DNA from 4 places in the Janthinobacterium sp. SUN206 genome. Region 2 is predicted to be linked to each of the others. Evidence: predicted binding sites of a transcription regulator. Region 2 holds the regulator's gene; each other region holds the start of a gene.
The links. The regulator sigma-54, encoded in region 2, starts transcription at its own class of promoters, with help from an activator protein. The targets are predictions, from matches to a motif close to TGGCANGNAANCTGCTTT.
Positions count from the first base shown of each region.

Region 1: O3300_RS28295 (beta-propeller fold lactonase family protein) is a predicted target of sigma-54. The motif match lies at 1,223-1,240, and genes of this name have one in related genera.
Region 3: urtA (urea ABC transporter substrate-binding protein) is a predicted target of sigma-54. The motif match lies at 2,826-2,843, and genes of this name have one in related genera.
Region 4: O3300_RS02565 (circularly permuted type 2 ATP-grasp protein) is a predicted target of sigma-54. The motif match lies at 1,863-1,880, and genes of this name have one in related genera.

Region 1 covers NZ_JAPWIB010000008.1:8,683-13,035, forward strand. Annotated here, with positions in the region: gene O3300_RS28290 (TonB-dependent receptor) at 1-1,100, opposite strand, end outside; gene O3300_RS28295 (beta-propeller fold lactonase family protein) at 1,305-2,261, shown strand; gene adh (aldehyde dehydrogenase) at 2,606-4,126, shown strand; gene O3300_RS28305 (DUF779 domain-containing protein) at 4,182-4,353, shown strand, end outside.
Region 2 covers NZ_JAPWIB010000003.1:608,126-612,478, reverse strand. Annotated here, with positions in the region: gene rapZ (RNase adapter RapZ) at 1-129, shown strand, start outside; gene O3300_RS19735 (enoyl-CoA hydratase/isomerase family protein) at 130-1,215, opposite strand; gene hpf (ribosome hibernation-promoting factor, HPF/YfiA family) at 1,344-1,706, opposite strand; gene O3300_RS19725 (RNA polymerase factor sigma-54) at 1,776-3,254, opposite strand; gene lptB (LPS export ABC transporter ATP-binding protein) at 3,259-4,014, opposite strand; gene lptA (lipopolysaccharide transport periplasmic protein LptA) at 4,014-4,353, opposite strand, start outside.
Region 3 covers NZ_JAPWIB010000001.1:1,718,613-1,722,965, reverse strand. Annotated here, with positions in the region: gene O3300_RS07690 (Hsp70 family protein) at 1-465, opposite strand, end outside; gene O3300_RS07685 (DUF2760 domain-containing protein) at 462-1,049, opposite strand; gene O3300_RS07680 (transglutaminase family protein) at 1,305-1,904, shown strand; gene O3300_RS07675 (DUF4349 domain-containing protein) at 1,921-2,709, shown strand; gene urtA (urea ABC transporter substrate-binding protein) at 2,896-4,149, shown strand; gene urtB (urea ABC transporter permease subunit UrtB) at 4,291-4,353, shown strand, end outside.
Region 4 covers NZ_JAPWIB010000001.1:618,777-623,129, reverse strand. Annotated here, with positions in the region: gene O3300_RS02575 (hypothetical protein) at 1-561, shown strand, start outside; gene O3300_RS02570 (sensor histidine kinase KdpD) at 630-1,787, shown strand; gene O3300_RS02565 (circularly permuted type 2 ATP-grasp protein) at 1,916-3,370, shown strand; gene O3300_RS02560 (alpha-E domain-containing protein) at 3,364-4,308, shown strand; gene O3300_RS02555 (transglutaminase family protein) at 4,308-4,353, shown strand, end outside.

The DNA of each region.
Region 1 (4,353 bases), on a different contig from region 2:
CCGGCCAGCTGGTTCACGTGCAGCCAGTTGGTGTCGATGCCATAGAATTGGCGCTGGAAATCGACCACGCCGCCCGAATGGCTAGGCGGCGCCTGGAATCCCTTGGTAAACGCCTGGTACTGGATCACGTCGCGGTTGCCGCCATACACCATCAAGTGCAGGCGGTCATCGCCGAACGACTGTTCATAAGTGGCGCCGATCTGCTGATGATCGATGCTCTTGCGCGTGTTGTAGCGCTCGGCCAGGGTGCGTTTCGGGTTTTGCGTGTCCGTCGTGTCGATTTCGCCGGCGCGCGGGTCGCGGGCAAACGTGGTCCAGGTGACGCCCAGCGGATCTTGCGTATTGCCTTGATGCAGGCTGTTGGCGACGATGGTCAGCTTGCTGTCCGCGGTGGGCTTGACGGTGATCTTGCCGAACGCCTGTTCGCGCGTGGCGGCGCTGTGGTCGCGGAAACCGTCCGTGCGGAAGCGCGAGCCGTCGAGCACGTAGCCGATGCCGCCTGCCTGACCCTGCGCCGTCAAGTCCACCTTGCTGGTGCCGTAGCTGCCGCCCGTCACATTCAGCTCGACGGAAGGGGGATTTTGTCCATCCTTGGAAAACAGCTGGATCACGCCGCCCGAATGGTTGCCGTAGATGGCAGAAAACGGTCCGCGCAGCACTTCGATGCGCTCGGCCGTATCGAGGTTGAAGGTGGCGGCCTGGCCCTGGCCGTCGGGCATGCTGGCGGGAATGCCATCGCTGATCAGCTTGACGCCGCGCACGCCGAAGGCCGAGCGGGCGCCGAAGCCGCGCGACGAGATTTGCAAGTCTTGCGCGTAGTTCTGGCGGTTTTGCACGACCAGGCCCGGCACGGCGGCCAGTGCTTCCGACGCGTTGACGCGGATTTGGCCATCCTGGATGCGGGCGCTGTCGACCACGTCGATCGAGGCCGGCACTTCCTGGCTGGGGTGGGCGATGCGGCTGCCGCTGACGACCACCGTATCCATGAATTGCCCATTGGCCGGGTCAGCTGCCTCGGCGGCAAAGACGTGAGGGGCGAGGGTGGCGCTGCCGGCGACAAACAGGCTGGCGATGGTGTTCAGGCGGAAACGATGCTGCATGCGGATTCTCCAATGTGAATAAAAGCCTGCTTGATCGCGTGCGCGGTACAGGTCTGCGTAGGTGTATCAAGCAATATGCCTGCCATGTCTCCATTGGTGGGCTGAAATTATACGCGTGTCAGTGGCACGGCGTTTGCATACGGTAATTGTCAGAGGCGCCGATGCGGCGCGCTTTTCCCTCGTTTTGCCATTGAAAAGGTGATTATGCCCAACTTCTTCTCGCGCTTGCGCCAGGTGTGCTGGCTGCTGCCGGCGCTCGTCAGCACCGCGGTCCATGCCGCTCCCTTTGCCTATGTTCCCAATGAAAAGTCGGGCACCTTGAGTGTGATCGACACGGCGACCGACCAGGTGGTGCGCCAGATCGCCGCAGGCAAGCGTCCGCGCGGCATCGCTGCCGATCCCACAGGGCGGCAATTGTTTGTCACGGATGCCGCCAGCAGCGCCTTGCTGCTGATCGATAACGCTGGCGGTGCGCCCGTGCGCACGGTGGCGCTGGGCAAGTCGCCCGAAGGCGTCAGCGCCTCGCAAGACGGTAGTCACGTGGCTGTGGCCGTCGAGGAAAACAATAGCGTGGCCTTGCTCGATGGCCAGACAGGTACCTTGCTCGCCGATATCAAGGTGCAGGGACGCAATCCGGAACACGCCGTCTTCAGCCCGGATGGGCGCTGGCTGCTGGTCAGCGCGGAAGAGGCGGAGCAAGTCGATGTCATTGATGTGGCGCAACGCCGGCAGGTCGCTTCCATCGCCGTGGGGCTGCGTCCGCGCGGCATCGGTTTCAGCCCGGACTCGGGCCGCGCCTACGTGGCGTGCGAACTGGTCAATGCCGTCTACGTGATCGACATGGCCGCGCGCAAGGCGATTGCCACCATTCCAGCGGGCAAGAATGCGAATGGCATCGCCGTCCATCCCGGCGGCAAGCAAGTGTATGTCTCGAACGGTATCGACGGAACGGTGATGGTGATCGACACGGCCAGCAATCAGGTCACGGCCACGATTGGCGTCGGCAAGCGCCCGTGGAACATGGCCATCACGCCGGACGGCGCCAAGCTGTACGTGGCCAATGGCCGCTCGAACAGCGTGTCCGTCATCGACACGGCCAGCGCGCGCAAGGTGGCCGATATTGCCGTGGGTGAATTGCCATGGGGCGTGGTGATTCGTTGATTCCTTCATGGCACAGGCGCAGGTGTTCCAGTCTGGTACACCTGTTCCATTGTGCAGCGGCGGCGTGGCGGCAAAGCAGGGCTGGCCCGGATTGGAACAGGATGCTGCCACCTTGTTCAAAACGCAAACAGAGCCACGCCCCCACCCAAGTCCGGGGCATGCGCTGAAAAGCGGGCCGGGATTGACGCCACGCCCTTGTAACGGGGGCAAAACCGGCTAAGTTTGTAGTGGGATGGCGAGCTGGCACGGCATTTGCGGAAGACTCCGTGTACTCACCCCATCTGTACCAGGACGTTTGATTTTAATTAAGTATTTCCATTCTAATTAACCCGATAGAGGACGACATGAATCTCGCAGACATCAGCAAACTGGGCGTAGCCAATCCCTTCAAACAACGCTATGACAATTACATCGGCGGCAAATTCGTTGCACCAGTAAAAGGTGAATACTTTCCTAACATCACGCCGATCACGGGCTTGCCGTTTTGCGAAATCGCCCGTTCCACGACGGAAGACGTCGAGCTGGCGCTGGACGCCGCGCACGCCGCCAAGGAGGCATGGGGCAAGACTTCGCCTGCCGAGCGCGCCAATATCCTGAACCGCATCGCCGACCGCATCGAACAGAACCTGAGCCTGATCGCCACGGCGGAAACCATCGACAACGGCAAGCCGATCCGCGAAACGATGAATGCCGACATTCCGCTGGCCATCGACCATTTCCGTTACTTCGCCGGTTGCATCCGCGCCCAGGAAGGTTCCGTCGCACAAATCGATGCGGAAACCTATGCCTATCACTACCATGAGCCGCTGGGCGTCGTGGGCCAGATCATCCCGTGGAATTTCCCTATCCTGATGGCCGTGTGGAAACTGGCGCCGGCCTTGGCCGCCGGCAATTGCGTCGTCTTGAAACCGGCCGAGCAGACTCCGGCTTCCATCATGGTGTTGATCGAGCTGATCGGCGACCTGCTGCCGCCTGGCGTGCTGAACATCATCAATGGTTTCGGCCTGGAAGCGGGCAAGCCGCTGGCGTCGAGCAAGCGCATCGCCAAGATCGCCTTTACGGGTGAAACGGGCACGGGCCGTTTGATCATGGGCTATGCGGCGCAAAACCTGATTCCCGTCACCCTGGAGCTGGGCGGCAAGTCGCCGAACATCTTCTTTGAAGACGTGATGGATGCCGATGATGAATATTTCGACAAGTGCCTGGAAGGTTTTGCGATGTTTGCGCTGAATCAAGGTGAAGTGTGCACCTGCCCATCGCGCGTGCTGATCCAGGAATCGATCTACGAGAAATTCATCGAACGGGCCTTGAAACGCGTGGCTGCCATCAAGCAGGGCAATCCGCTCGACTCTGCCACCATGATCGGCGCCCAGGCGTCGCAGGAGCAGCTGGAAAAAATCCTGTCCTACCTCGATATCGGCCGCCAGGAAGGCGCGGAAGTGCTGGCCGGCGGCGAGCGCAATACGCAGGCGGGCGACCTGGAAGGCGGCTATTACGTGCGTCCGACCGTGTTCAAGGGCAATAACAAGATGCGCATCTTCCAGGAAGAGATCTTCGGACCCGTCGTGTCCGTGACCACCTTCAAGGATGAGGCCGACGCATTGGCGATTGCCAACGATACCTTGTACGGCCTGGGCGCCGGCCTGTGGACGCGCGACGGTTCGCGCGCCTTCCGCATGGGCCGCGCCATCCAGGCGGGTCGCGTGTGGACCAATTGCTACCACCTGTATCCAGCCCACGCCGCGTTCGGCGGCTACAAGCAATCGGGTATCGGCCGCGAAAACCACAAGATGATGCTCGACCACTATCAGCAAACGAAGAACTTGCTGGTGAGCTATAGCCCGAAAGCGCTGGGCTTCTTCTAAACCGGCAACAGGCGCCGCGCCTGCAGTCCAGGCGCGGCGCGCAGAAAGGGATGCCATGAGTGCAGCAATTGCCCGGGTGGTCGCCACCGATGCGGCGCTGGAAATGATGGACAAGTTGCGCCAGCGTCACGGCCCGCTGATGTTTTTCCAGTCGGGCGGCTGCTGCGACGGCAGTGCGCCCATGTGCTACGCGCTGGGCGAGTTCGATGTCAGCGACACCGACATTT
Region 2 (4,353 bases):
CGCAGCTACCTGACGGTGGCCCTCGGTTGCACGGGCGGCCAGCACCGCTCCGTGTACATGGCGGAGCGGCTGGCGCAATATTTCGGCCCCAACGAGCGCGTGGTACTGCGCCACCGCGAGCGCAGCTAGTTAATCGAGGTGGCGCAGCGGATGCGCAGCGGCCGGCCAGACGGGGGCAAAGAAGCGCGCCACCATGGCCGCGTCGACTTCGTCCAGGCTGGCGGGGTTCCAGCGGGACGCATTGTCCTTGTCGACCACCAGCGCGCGCACGCCCTCGAGCACTTCGCCATGTTCGAAATTATGGCGTACCACCGTGCGCTCCAGGCGCAGGCAATCGGCCACGCCCAGGTGGGCGCCCCGCTGCAGCAATTCCAGGGTCACCGACATCATCAAGGGCGAGCGCAGGCGCATGGCCGCCAGCGCCTTGGCGGCGAACGCACTGTCGTCCAGCGCCAGCGAGGCCATGATGGCCGCCACCGAACCCGCACTGAAATGGCGGTCCAGCGCTGCGCGTGCCGTGGCCAGGGGAGAAGCGCCTGCCTCGGCCTGGAATGGCGCCGCCAGCGCCTTGATGGCCACCGGCAAGGCCTCGCCCGGCGTCGATTCAAACAGGTCCAGCAGCGCCCCCATCTGCGCTTCGGGCAGGTAGACATCGGCCAGGCCCGTGTACAGGGCGTCGGCCGCGTTGATCGTCAAGCCCGTCAAGCCCAGGTACAGGCCCAGCTGGCCAGCCAGGCGGGACAGGAAATAACTGCCGCCCACGTCCGGGAACAGGCCGATATTGACTTCCGGCATGGCCATGCGCGTGCGGCCCGTCACGATGCGCAAGCGGTTGCCTGGCCCGGCTTGCGCCACGCCCATGCCGCCGCCCATCACCACGCCATCCATCACGGCGATATACGGTTTCGGGTAGAAATGAATTAAATGATTTAAAGCATATTCTTCCGTAAAGAAATCTTCCAGCAAGGCGCTGCCGCCTTGCGGCGTGGCCAGACCCGCATCGTAAAAGAAACGGATGTCGCCGCCGGCGCACAGGGCCTTGTCGCTGCTGGAGCGGATCACGACGGCGTCCACCTGCGGATCGTCGCGCCAGGCCAGCAGGGCCGCGCTCAGGGCGCGCACCATCTCCAGCGACAGGGAATTCAAGGCTTTCGGACGGTCGAGCACGATGTGCCCGGTGCGGTTGCGGATGGAAGTCTGGACGAAGTCGCTCATGGCAGGCAGGAAAGAAGTGAAAGTGCGAATATTCTAATGCCTGCGCGGGGAACATTGCGTTCCGCTGGGCGCAAAAAAGGGCGCAATGTGCGCCCTTAGTTGATCACAACTGCTGGAAGCGGGTGGCCTTAGACGGCGACGACGGCTTCTTCCTCGGAGTTGTCTGGCAGATGCTTGATCGCCTCTTTACCGTGCCCTTGCACTTTGGTTTTGTATTTCATCACTTGCCTATCGAGCTTGTCGATCAGCGTATCGATCGCGGCGTACAGGTCGTGCGCCAAGCTTTCCACATAGACAGTCTTGCCGCTCAAACGCAGGTTGACTTCAGCCTTTTGACGTTTTTCTTTCTCTTTGAGGTTATCCACGGTCAGAATCACGGCGATATCGATGACTTGATCGAAATGACGTTTCACGCGCTCCAGCTTCGTTTGTACGTATTCACGGATGGCTGGTGTCACTTCGAGATGATGTCCGCTGATGGTGAGATTCATACACACTCCTAAAGATGATCGGGTTCGTGCGGTCCATCCTATCCGGCCCGCAGAGGAACCGAAAAAAACTTACAAACACTTACGCAGGCTCACTGGCGGAATTTTTAATGCTTCCCGGTATTTGGCAACAGTACGTCGCGCAATCACCATGCCTTGTTCCCCCAGCATGTCCGCAATCTTACTGTCGGATAAAGGATTTTTAGGGTCTTCTGCTCCTGTCAGTTGCACGATCAATGCCCGTATCGCCGTCGATGACGCTTCGCCCCCCGCTTCGGTGGCGACGTGGCTACCAAAGAAATATTTCAACTCGAACATGCCGTGCGGGGTCAGCATGTACTTTTGAGTTGTTACCCGCGAGATAGTACTCTCGTGTAAACCCAGTGTATCAGCTATTTCACGGAGCACAAGGGGGCGCATGGCAACGGCCCCATGCGAGAAAAAGTTCTTTTGTCTTTCTACTATCGCCTGCGCCACGCGCAGGATCGTGTCGAAGCGCTGGCGCATATTCTTGATCAGCCACTTGGCTTCCTGCAACTGTGCGCCCATGGCGCCCTCCCCCTTGCCCTGCTTGAGCAAGTTGGCGTACATGGCGTTGACGCGCAGGCGCGGCATGACGTCGTTGTTCAGGGTGACTTGCCAGCCATTGCGCGCGCGCTTGACGACGACGTCGGGCACCACGTAATCGGACACGTCCGAGGCGAACACGGCGCCCGGATGCGGATTGCACTGGCGAATCACCGTCTGCGCTTCGCGCAAGTCTTCATCGTCGCAATCGAGGGCTTTTTTCAACTTGTTGAAATCGCGCTGGGCAAACCAGGCCAGGTGCTTTTCCACGATGACGAGGGCCATGCGCCGCGTCACCATGGCGATGTGCGGCAAGCGCTTGATTTGCAGGGCCAGGCATTCGGACGCGTTGCGCGCGCCCACGCCCGGCGGATCGAAACTTTGCAGCAGCGACAAGGCCGTGCGCATCTCGTCGGCGTCGATTTCCAGCTCTTCCGGCAGGCGCGCCAGGATGTCGTCGAGCGACTCTTCCAGGTAGCCATTGTCGTCGAGCGCGTCGATGATCAGCTCGACCAGCGCGCGGTCGCGCAATTCGAGCACCGTCACGCGCATCTGCTCCATCAGGTGTTCGCGCAGGGTGCAGTGATGGGCCTCCAATTGCGGACGCGAATCGTCGTCGTCGGGCGCCTTCCCCCGGCTCGCCTCGCTCCAGTCGCTGTCGCCGCCGTCCGCGGCGGCCGGGCTGTCGCCCCCCTCGCCGTCAAACGCTTCCCCTTCGGCCGGCGCCGCGGGCGCCTCCTGGCCTGGCGGCTGGGGCGGCGCTTCGGCCGGCGCGGCCGTGGAGCTCAAGGCCCCGTCGGACAGCAGGCGCAGCGAACGGTCGAGCGGATCGTCGAGGCGTTCGAGCAAGGGATTGTCCGTCAGCAATTGCTCGAGTTCCTGGTGCAATTCCAGGGTAGACAATTGCAACAGGCGTATCGATTGCTGCAACTGCGGCGTCAGTGCCAGGTGCTGCGAAGTGCGCAGCTGCAATGATTGTTTCATTGGCTTACATGCGGAAGTGTTCGCCCAGATAGACCCGGCGTACCGACTCGTTCGCAATGATGTCGTCGGGGCGTCCCGACGCCAGCACCGAGCCCTGGTTGATGATGTAGGCGCGGTCGCAAATACCCAGCGTCTCACGCACATTATGATCGGTAATCAGCACGCCGATATTGCGCTCCTTCAAGAAACGCACGATGCGCTGGATCTCGATCACGGCGATCGGATCGACGCCGGCGAACGGCTCGTCGAGCAGCACGAAACGGGGATCGGTGGCCAGCGCGCGGGCGATTTCCACGCGGCGGCGTTCGCCACCGGACAGGGACAGCGCCTGGTTCTCGCGCAGCTTTTCAATCTGCAGGTCGGCCAGCAATTTATCCAGCCGCTCCTCGATCTCGGCCTTCGTCAGCGGGCGGCCTTCGACGGTCTGGATTTCCAGCACGGCGCGGATATTGTCTTCCACCGTCAGCTTGCGGAAGACGGACGCTTCCTGCGGCAGGTAGGACAGGCCCATCTGCGCGCGGCGGTGGATCGGCAGGCTGGAGATATCCACGCCGCTGATATCGATGCTGCCGCCATCGGACGGCACCAGGCCGACGATCATATAGAACGAGGTGGTCTTGCCGGCGCCGTTCGGGCCCAGCAAGCCCACCACTTCGCCGCATTCGACTTGCAGCGAGACATCATGCACGACTTGCCGCTTGCCATAGGTTTTTTGCAGCCCGCGAACGATCAGGGTGCTGCCGCAACGTGTATTTTCCATTATTTCTTTCCTGGCGCGGGCGTGGCCGGCGCTTTCTCCGCTGCCGGCGCCTTGGTCTTCGGCTGGATCACCATGCGCACGCTGCCGCCATCGGCGGTGCTGGTGCCGCTGTTGGAATTTTCCATCGCAAATTCTTCCTTGCGGCTGTCATACGAGATGAAAGCGCCATTGGCCACATCGGTGACTTTCGCGCCTTCCAGGCGCGTCAACTTGGCTCTGGAAAACAGCTTCACCACTTCCGTCTTGTTGTCGTACTCCACGCGCTCCGCCTCGCCTTCGACCCACAGGTCGCCCGCGCCATCGCGCTTCTGGCGGAAGGTCGCAAGCTTGCCGGGATCG
Region 3 (4,353 bases), on a different contig from region 2:
GTCCCACGCCTGGCGCAAATGCGTCAGGTAGCGCGTGGCGGCCGTGATGGGCGAAATGCGCGCGACTTCCGCCGGCGCATCGTTCGGCAGGATGGCCGCGCGGCGGTCCACGCCCGGGTGGCACAGCCAGCTTTTCGCGCTGGAGACGAGGCGGATCGGCGTGGTGGCGCCGCGGCTGCGGGCCATTTCACCGACGACGAACGGCGCTTCGGCTTCCTCGGTGACCCAGGGCAGGGCCAGGTCGCCCGCCGCCACTTCATCGGCGTGCGGCAGGTAGACGAACGACGGCAGCAGCGACAATTCTTCGACGGTGCCCGGCGCCGACAACTGCGGCACTTTCAGCACGCCGTGGCTCGATTGCTCGCCGTCGCTCTCGACCAGGTTCACATACGACAGGGCGCTGTGGGTGGTGCCCAGGTCGATGCCGATGGCGTAGCGCGGGCTTGGGTTGGCTTGATCGTTCACAGTTCCACCTCGGCTGGCGCCAGGATGGCCGCGTCGTGCTGCTCGCTCAGTTTCGGCAGGCGCACGCTGGACGCGCGCCAGCCGCGGTGGCTGAGGGTGCCCGTGAACGGCGCGGAACCGACCACGTTGCCCGTCAGGCGTACTTGCGCAGAATCAAAGCCTTCCTGCAGCACGATGCGGCTGCCTTCGGCTTCCTGGCGCACGGCCTCGATGGTGAAGTATTCGCGCATGACCTTGGCGCAGCCTTCATGCACGACGCGGGCGGCCGCGCCGATGTCGGCATCGGCATGGCTGCCCAGGTTTTCCTGGGTAAAGTCGATCAATCGCGCTTCGCGTTGCAGCAAGGCCAGCAATTGCAGGGCGGCATCGGGCGTCGCTTCCTTCAAAATGACGGGCGCGGCGGCCGGCGTCGGCACGGGGGCGGGCGCCGGAGCCGGGGCCACTGGCGCCACCGGGGCGGCTTCGGGCAAGGACAGCTTTTCCACGCGGGCCGCATAGGCGGCGTCCGACAGGGTGCTGAAGAAGGTGCCGAAAGCCAGCGGGACTCGGCGCCAGAACGATGGGTGGGACGATGAAGTGCTCATAGGGAACTCGTTTCTCTGATCTGTAGGGAGGCGTCGGCGGCGGGGGCCGCTTCGCAAGGTAGTGCCATGTGCGGGGCCAACAGGGCCGGCTGCGTTTGCCCGCATGATACCAGCTACCGGGCCGCCGCCAAAGTCGCCGCCCCCCTGGCAGGCAGGCCGAAGCGTGGATTTTCTTTGTTCTTGCGCAAGGAAACGTTCGATTTCGTGCCGCTTCGACTAGAATCGCGCATTATCTTTTTGCATGACCTCGATGCCATGTCTACCGACTTTTCCCTGTATTTAGCCAGCAGCACTTACATCGACAGCGACCATCCAGCCGTGCGCGCCAGGGCGGCCGCGCTGGCGGTGGGCGCGGTGGGCGACGCCGCGATCGCGGCCCGCTGCTTTGCCTTCGTGCGCGACGAGGTCGCCCACAGCTGGGATTACCAGCGCAATCCCGTCACCTGCCGCGCGTCCGACGTCTTGCAGCATGGCACGGGCTATTGTTATGCGAAGAGCCATCTGCTGGCCGCGCTGCTGCGCGCCAACGGCATTCCTGCCGGCCTGTGCTACCAGCGCCTGGCCGTGGGCGAGGTGGGGCCGCCGTTCTGCCTGCATGGCTTGAATGCCGTGTATCTGCAAGACTTCGGCTGGTACCGCATCGATGCGCGCGGCAACAAGCCCGGCGTCGACGCGGCGTTTGTGCCGCCACGGGAACAGCTGGCCTTTCCCGTGCTGGCGCCCGAGGAACGCGATTTGCCGGAAATCTGGCCGGCGCCGTTGCCGCAGGTGATCGCCTCCCTGACGGGCCATGCGACGGTGCAGGAAGTGGCGGCGCATCTGCCCGATGTCGAGATGCTTCCGTTGAACAAGTAATTCATAGAAAGAAACCATGAAAAAAATCCATATGGGTCTGATTGGCCTGATGCTGCTGGCCGGTTGCGGCAGCAAGGGCGAGAGCGGCGGGCAATCGAGCGCCGCGCGTCTCGATGGCAAGGAAAAGGGCAGCGAGTTTCTTGCCTATGAACATAATGTCAGCGTCGATACGCACGAGGCGCAAGTGCGTCCCCTGTATGAAAAAGTGGTCGCTGCCTGCAAGGCCGATACGGAAAACGGCTGCCTGCTGCTCGATTCCAGCGTCGACAGCGGCCGCTACGTGCATGCGCGCATCAGCATGCGCGTCAAGCCAGCCGGCATCAAGAAGCTGGTCGCGCTGGTCGCGGCCGAAGGCGACGTCACCAGCCAGGGCACCAAGGTGGAAGACCTGGGCCGTCCGGTGCTCGACAGCAAGAAACGCCTGGAAATGCTCAAGCAATACCAGGCACAGCTGCAAGACCTGGAAAAGCGCTCGGGCACCAACGTCGATGCCCTCATCAAGGTGACCAAGGAGCTGGCCACCGTGCAAGTGGAGCTGGAGCAGGCGACGGCCGCCAACGCGCTATTGATGCAACGCATCGATACGGACTTGCTGAACGTGGCCATCAGCGCCGAAGGCAAGCAATCGTTCTGGCGCCCCGTCAAGCGCGCGCTGGGCAATTTCACGGAAAACCTGTCGGAAGGCGTGGCCAACGCCATCACGGCCATGGCCTACATCCTGCCGTGGCTGATCGCTTTCGTGCTGCTGTTCCCGCTGGGCCGCAAGGGCTGGCGTCGTTTGAAAGGCGTGCCACGCAAGAATTGATGCGGGTTACGCACCGTTTTACGGCAATTTGAAACCTGGCTGCACAGTCCTTGTGCAGCCAGGTTTTTTTTCGTGCGGCGCCGGCCCCGTGCACCATGGCGGACGCCCGCTGGCGCTGGCATGCATTCTGCTTTAACAACATCGCAGGCCCAGCTCGACCCCCACGAACCCATCACAGGAGTCCCCATGTCACGACGCATCATCCTGAAAGCGGCCGCCGCCGGCGCACTGGCCCTGGCCACCTCCACTTATATGCAGGCAGCCTTGGCCGCCGATACGATCAAGGTGGGCATTTTGCACTCCCTGTCGGGCACCATGGCCATTTCCGAAACGTCGCTCAAGGATGTGGCGCTGATGACGATTGCCGAAATCAATGCCAAGGGCGGCGTGCTGGGCAAGAAGCTGGAAGCCGTCGTCGTCGATCCCGCATCGAACTGGCCCTTGTTCGCGGAAAAAGCGCGCCAGCTGGTGGCGCAGGATAAGGTGGCTGTCGTGTTCGGCTGCTGGACGTCCGTGTCGCGCAAGTCGGTGTTGCCCGTGTTCAAGGAACTCAACAGCCTGCTGTTTTACCCGGTGCAATACGAGGGCGAGGAGCTGGAAAAGAACGTGTTTTATACGGGCGCCGCGCCGAACCAGCAGGCGATACCTGCCGTGGAATACCTGATGAGCAAGGATGGCGGCGGCGCCAAGCGCTTCGTGCTGCTGGGCACGGATTACGTGTATCCGCGCACCACCAACAAGATTTTGCGCGCCTTTCTGAAAAGCAAAGGTGTCAAGGATAGCGATATCAGCGAGGTCTACACGCCGTTCGGCCACGCCGACTATCAAACCATCGTCGCCAACATCAAGAAGTTTTCCACGGGCGGCAAGACGGCCGTCATTTCCACCATCAATGGCGATTCCAACGTGCCGTTCTACAAGGAACTGGGCAATGCGGGCTTGAAAGCCACGGACGTGCCCGTCGTCGCGTTTTCCGTGGGCGAGGAAGAGTTGCGCGGCATCGATACCAAGCCGCTGCTCGGTCATCTGGCGGCCTGGAATTATTTCGAATCCGTCAAGAATCCCGTGAATACGGCCTTCATCAAGCAGTGGAAAGCGTATGCGGTGGCGCAAAAGCTGCCGAACGCGGGGTCGGTCGTGACGAACGATCCGATGGAAGCGACCTATGTCGGCATCCACATGTGGGCGCAAGCCGTGGAAAAGGCGAAATCGACGGACACGGACAAGGTGATCGCCGCCATGGCCGGCCAGAGCGTCAAGGCGCCGTCCGGCTTTACCCTGACCATGGATGCCACGAATCACCACTTGCACAAGCCCGTGATGATCGGCGAAATCAAGGCCGATGGGCAATTCAATGTCGTGTGGAAAACCAAGGAAGCGATACGCGCCCAGCCGTGGAGCCCGTTTATCAAGGGCAATGAGGGCAAGCAAAAGTTATGAGCTGGCGGCAGAAAGGCCGGGGTCAGTCGCTTCGCGATCGGAATTTGTCCCATTGGGACGAATTCCCCCGACGGGACTTGGCGTCCCCGTCTGACCCCAGATTTTCGCTTGGGCTGAAGTAACGATGAGAGGTCTTTCCGCATGCGTCTGCTACGTCGTATTTTGCTATTAGTTTGCCTGTTGCCGTTGTCTGCGCAGGCCGCC
Region 4 (4,353 bases), on a different contig from region 2:
GTGGGCCGGCTGGCCGCGCCGATGGCGCGCTATTTCGTCATCCACGACACCAGCTACCCGAATTTCTTGTTAGAAACCATTCCCGACCACATCAACGACGCCAGCTGGGATTTCAACGACTTCAGCTTGCGCAATCCGGCGCTGGGCGGCGGTCCGAAAGGCCATGTCTACGTGAACCGCCTGGGCGGTTCCTTGCAGGTGCGCGATTTCAGCATGGCCAGCTTTGCCAGCAAGCTGGAAAAGGACAAGCCTTCGCTGACGGGCCTGTTCCTGCACGTGGAACTGGTGCAGCCGCGCAACTCCGTGCCCGGCGGCGGCAAGGGCAACGATGGCCTGGCGCCCGATCCCGGCTTTACGCCGGCGCAATACGACCGCCTGGCCCTGCTGTATATCGCCGCCAGCGTGCGCAAGGGAACGTGGCTGATTCCCGCCTTCCACGCCGTGCTCGATACAGGGTTTGCGAATGGTCATGATGACCCACAGAACTTTTCGCTGAGCGAGTGGTCAGCCTCGCTTTCCCGCCTGTATGCGGCCTTGCGCCAGGCCGATACTGGACAATAAAGCGTTTCCCCGCCGGCTGATTAGGCGCATACTATTGCAAGCATAGTCACTGCGGTCAGGGAGGCCAGGTGAGCATCAGCACGGATCAGCACGTGGGTCGCCAGGCCGGCGCGCACCAGCCATTGCAGCGCGCGCAGCGCATCTTCGCCATGCGCGACGCCGTCCTCGAGGCTTGGGAACAGCGCGTGCGCGCCAGCGTGCGCGGCGCAGACCAGCTGCTCACGCCCATACTCATCAATACCTTGCCGGCCTTTTTCGACAACCTGGCCGAAGCCCTCACCCCCGGCCACCCGCGCGACAACGCCGCCAGCAACAGCAACGTGCCCGCCGTGCATGGCAACGAACGGGCGCGCATGACCAATTACGGCCCGGAACAGGTGATCCAGGAGTACCAGATCTTCCGCGACTGCTTCGCCGCCACTGCGCATGAGTCCGGCATCACCCTGCGCAGCAAGGATTGGCAAGTGATCAACAAGTCGATCGACGTGGGCATCCGCGAATCGATACGCGAATTTACCAGCATGCATGAAAGCTTCCGGCGCCGCGTCGCGGCCGGCCTGTCGCACGACATGCGCAATCCCTTGGCCGTCATCAGCACGAGCGCCCAGCTGTTGTTCAGGCCAACCGACCCGGAGCGGGTAGTATTGCTGGCGCACAAGATTGTCGAGCACAGCAAGCGGCTCGACAGCATGATCGAGGAATTGCTCGATGGCCTCAGCTACCACCAGGGCCAGCAACTGCCGCTGGTGCTGAGCCAATTCGACGTGCTGCCGCTGGTACACGCCGTGGCCGGCCAGGTCAACTTGCAGCGGCCGGACAAATGCCGGGTCAGCGGGCAAGCGGTCACCGGCTGGTGGTGCGAGAACTCGCTGCGGCGGGCGCTGGAAAACCTGCTCGGCAATGCCCTCAAGTATGGCGACGACACGCCCATCAGCGTGCACGTGGAAGCGGTCCACGAACGCCTGATCGTCACCGTCCACAATGGCGGCCAGGCCATCGCGCCGGAACAGGCCGCCCGCATCTTCGACTACTTGCGCCGCGAAAACGACAACCCCGCGCCAGGCTGGGGCATCGGCCTGCCCTTCGTGCAAAGCGTGGCCGAAAGCCACGGCGGCAGCATCGCCGTCGACAGCGCGTCCGAAACGGGCACCAGCTTCATCTTCGACGTGCCCGTCGATTGCCGCCCCTTCGTCCCGTCCGCCGACGTCCCCAAGAGTGGCGCCTAGCGCACCGAGTTGGTGCAAGGAATGGCGTGACGCCACAAAAGTGGTCATATTTACACCTGTTCACGTCCGCCCTGTTGGCACGCTTCCTGCTGAGCTATACCCAGACACGGCTCAAGGGAAATCACAACATGGCAAATTTTTTCAATGAAATGACTGCAAATGAAGTGGGTACGGACAGCAAGGTACGTGAACACTATCGTGAATTCAGCAATTGGCTGGAACAGCAATCGCCCGAGACCATCGCCCGCAAGCGGGCCGAAGCCGACCTCACGTTCCGCCGGGTCGGCATCACGTTCGCCGTGTATGGCGACGATGCCGGCACGGAACGCCTGATTCCGTTCGACACCATCCCCCGCATCATCCCCGCCGCCGAATGGGCGCAGATGCAGACGGGCCTGGTGCAGCGCGTGCAAGCCTTGAACATGTTCATCCATGATATTTATCATGAACAAAACATCATCAAGGCGGGCATTATTCCCGCCGAGCAAATCTACAAGAATGCCCAGTACCGCCCGGAAATGCAGGGTATATCCGTCGCTTCCGACATCTACGCCCACATCGCGGGCGTCGATATCGTGCGCGCCGGCCAGGGCGAATTCTATGTACTGGAAGACAATTTGCGCGTGCCCTCCGGCGTGTCCTACATGCTGGAAGACCGCAAGATGATGATGCGGCTGTTCCCGGAACTGTTCGCCCGCAACCGCATCGCCCCCGTCGACCATTATCCGGACATGCTGCTCGACAACCTGCGTTCCGTCGCGCCCATGGGCGTGGACGACCCGACCGTCGTCGTCATGACGCCCGGCATGTACAACTCCGCCTACTTCGAACACGCCTTCCTGGCCCAACAAATGGGCGTGGAACTGGTCGAAGGCAAGGATTTGTTTGTCAACGATAATTCCGTGTACATGCGCACGACGCGGGGCCCGAAGAGGGTCGACGTCATCTACCGCCGCGTGGACGACGACTTCCTCGACCCGCTGGCCTTCCGCTCGGACTCGTCGCTGGGCGTGCCGGGCCTGCTGTCCGTGTACCGCGCGGGACGCGTGACCCTGGCGAACGCCATCGGCACGGGCGTGGCCGACGACAAGTCGATCTATCCTTTTGTGCCCGACATGATCAAGTTTTACTTGTCGCAGGAACCGATATTGAACAACGTGCCCACGTACCAATGCCGCAAACCGGCCGATTTGTCCTACGTGCTGGCGAATTTGCCCAAACTCGTGGTGAAGGAAGTGCATGGCGCGGGCGGCTACGGCATGCTGGTGGGGCCGGCGTCCAGCCTGGCGCAACTCGAGGATTTCCGCCAGCGCCTGCTGGCCAATCCGGGCGGCTACATTGCCCAGCCGACACTTGCCCTGTCCGCCTGCCCCACGTATGTCGAGGCCGGCATTGCGCCGCGCCACATCGATTTGCGCCCGTTCGTGCTGTCCGGCAAGACAATTTCCATGGTGCCGGGCGGCCTGACCCGCGTGGCCCTCGGCGAAGGCTCGCTGGTGGTCAATTCCTCGCAAGGGGGCGGCACCAAGGATACCTGGGTATTGGAAGCCACATCCGCTTTTGCAGGAGAAAAAACATGCTGAGCCGCACCGCCGATCATTTGTTCTGGATGGCCCGCTACACGGAGCGGGCGGAAAACACGGCGCGCATGCTGGACGTCAACATGCAGACGTCGATGCTGCCCCAGTCGGAGCAGGACGCGGAACAGGGCTGGCGCGCCACCCTGGGTATTTCCGAGCTACAAAGCGCCTACGACCATAAATATGGCCGCTTCCACACGCGCGACGTGCTCGACTTCATGGTGCGCGACCCGAACAATCCGTCTTCCATCCTCGCCTGCCTGACGGGCGCGCGCGAAAACGCCCGCGCCGTACGGGGCACCCTGACGACGGAAGTGTGGGAAATCCAGAACGCCACCTGGCTCGACATGCAAAAGCGCCTGAAGAGCAATCTGCTGGAAACCGACCCCAGCCAGTTCTTCGAATGGGTCAAGTACCGCTCGCATTTGTCGCGCGGCGTGACCCTGGGCACCATGCTCAAGGATGAAGCCATCCACTTCATCCGCCTGGGCACCTTCCTGGAGCGGGCCGACAACACGGCGCGCATCCTCGACGTGAAGTTCCACGGCGCGCGCGACACGTCGAAAGACATCACCCAGCGCGACTTTTACTACTGGGCGGCCCTGCTGCGCTCCGTTTCCGGCTTCGAAATCTACCGCAAGGTGTACCGCGACGTGATCACCCCGGCACGGGTGGCGGAATTGCTGATGCTGCGCGGCGACATGCCCAGGTCGCTCTTGGCCTGCATGGATGACGTGGTGGAAAATCTCAAGCATATCCGCAACGACGTGTCGGCCGATACGGAGCGTTTCGCCGGCAAACTGCATGCGGAGCTGAAATTCGGCCATATCGACGACATCATGAAGGCGGGCCTGCACCATACATTGACGGAATTTCTGGAAAACATCTATGACCTGGGCAACCGGGTCAGCCGCGACTTCCTCGTTCCCTTGGCGGCCTGATGCAGCTCACCATCCGCCACGAAACCCATTACGCCTATAGTGCGC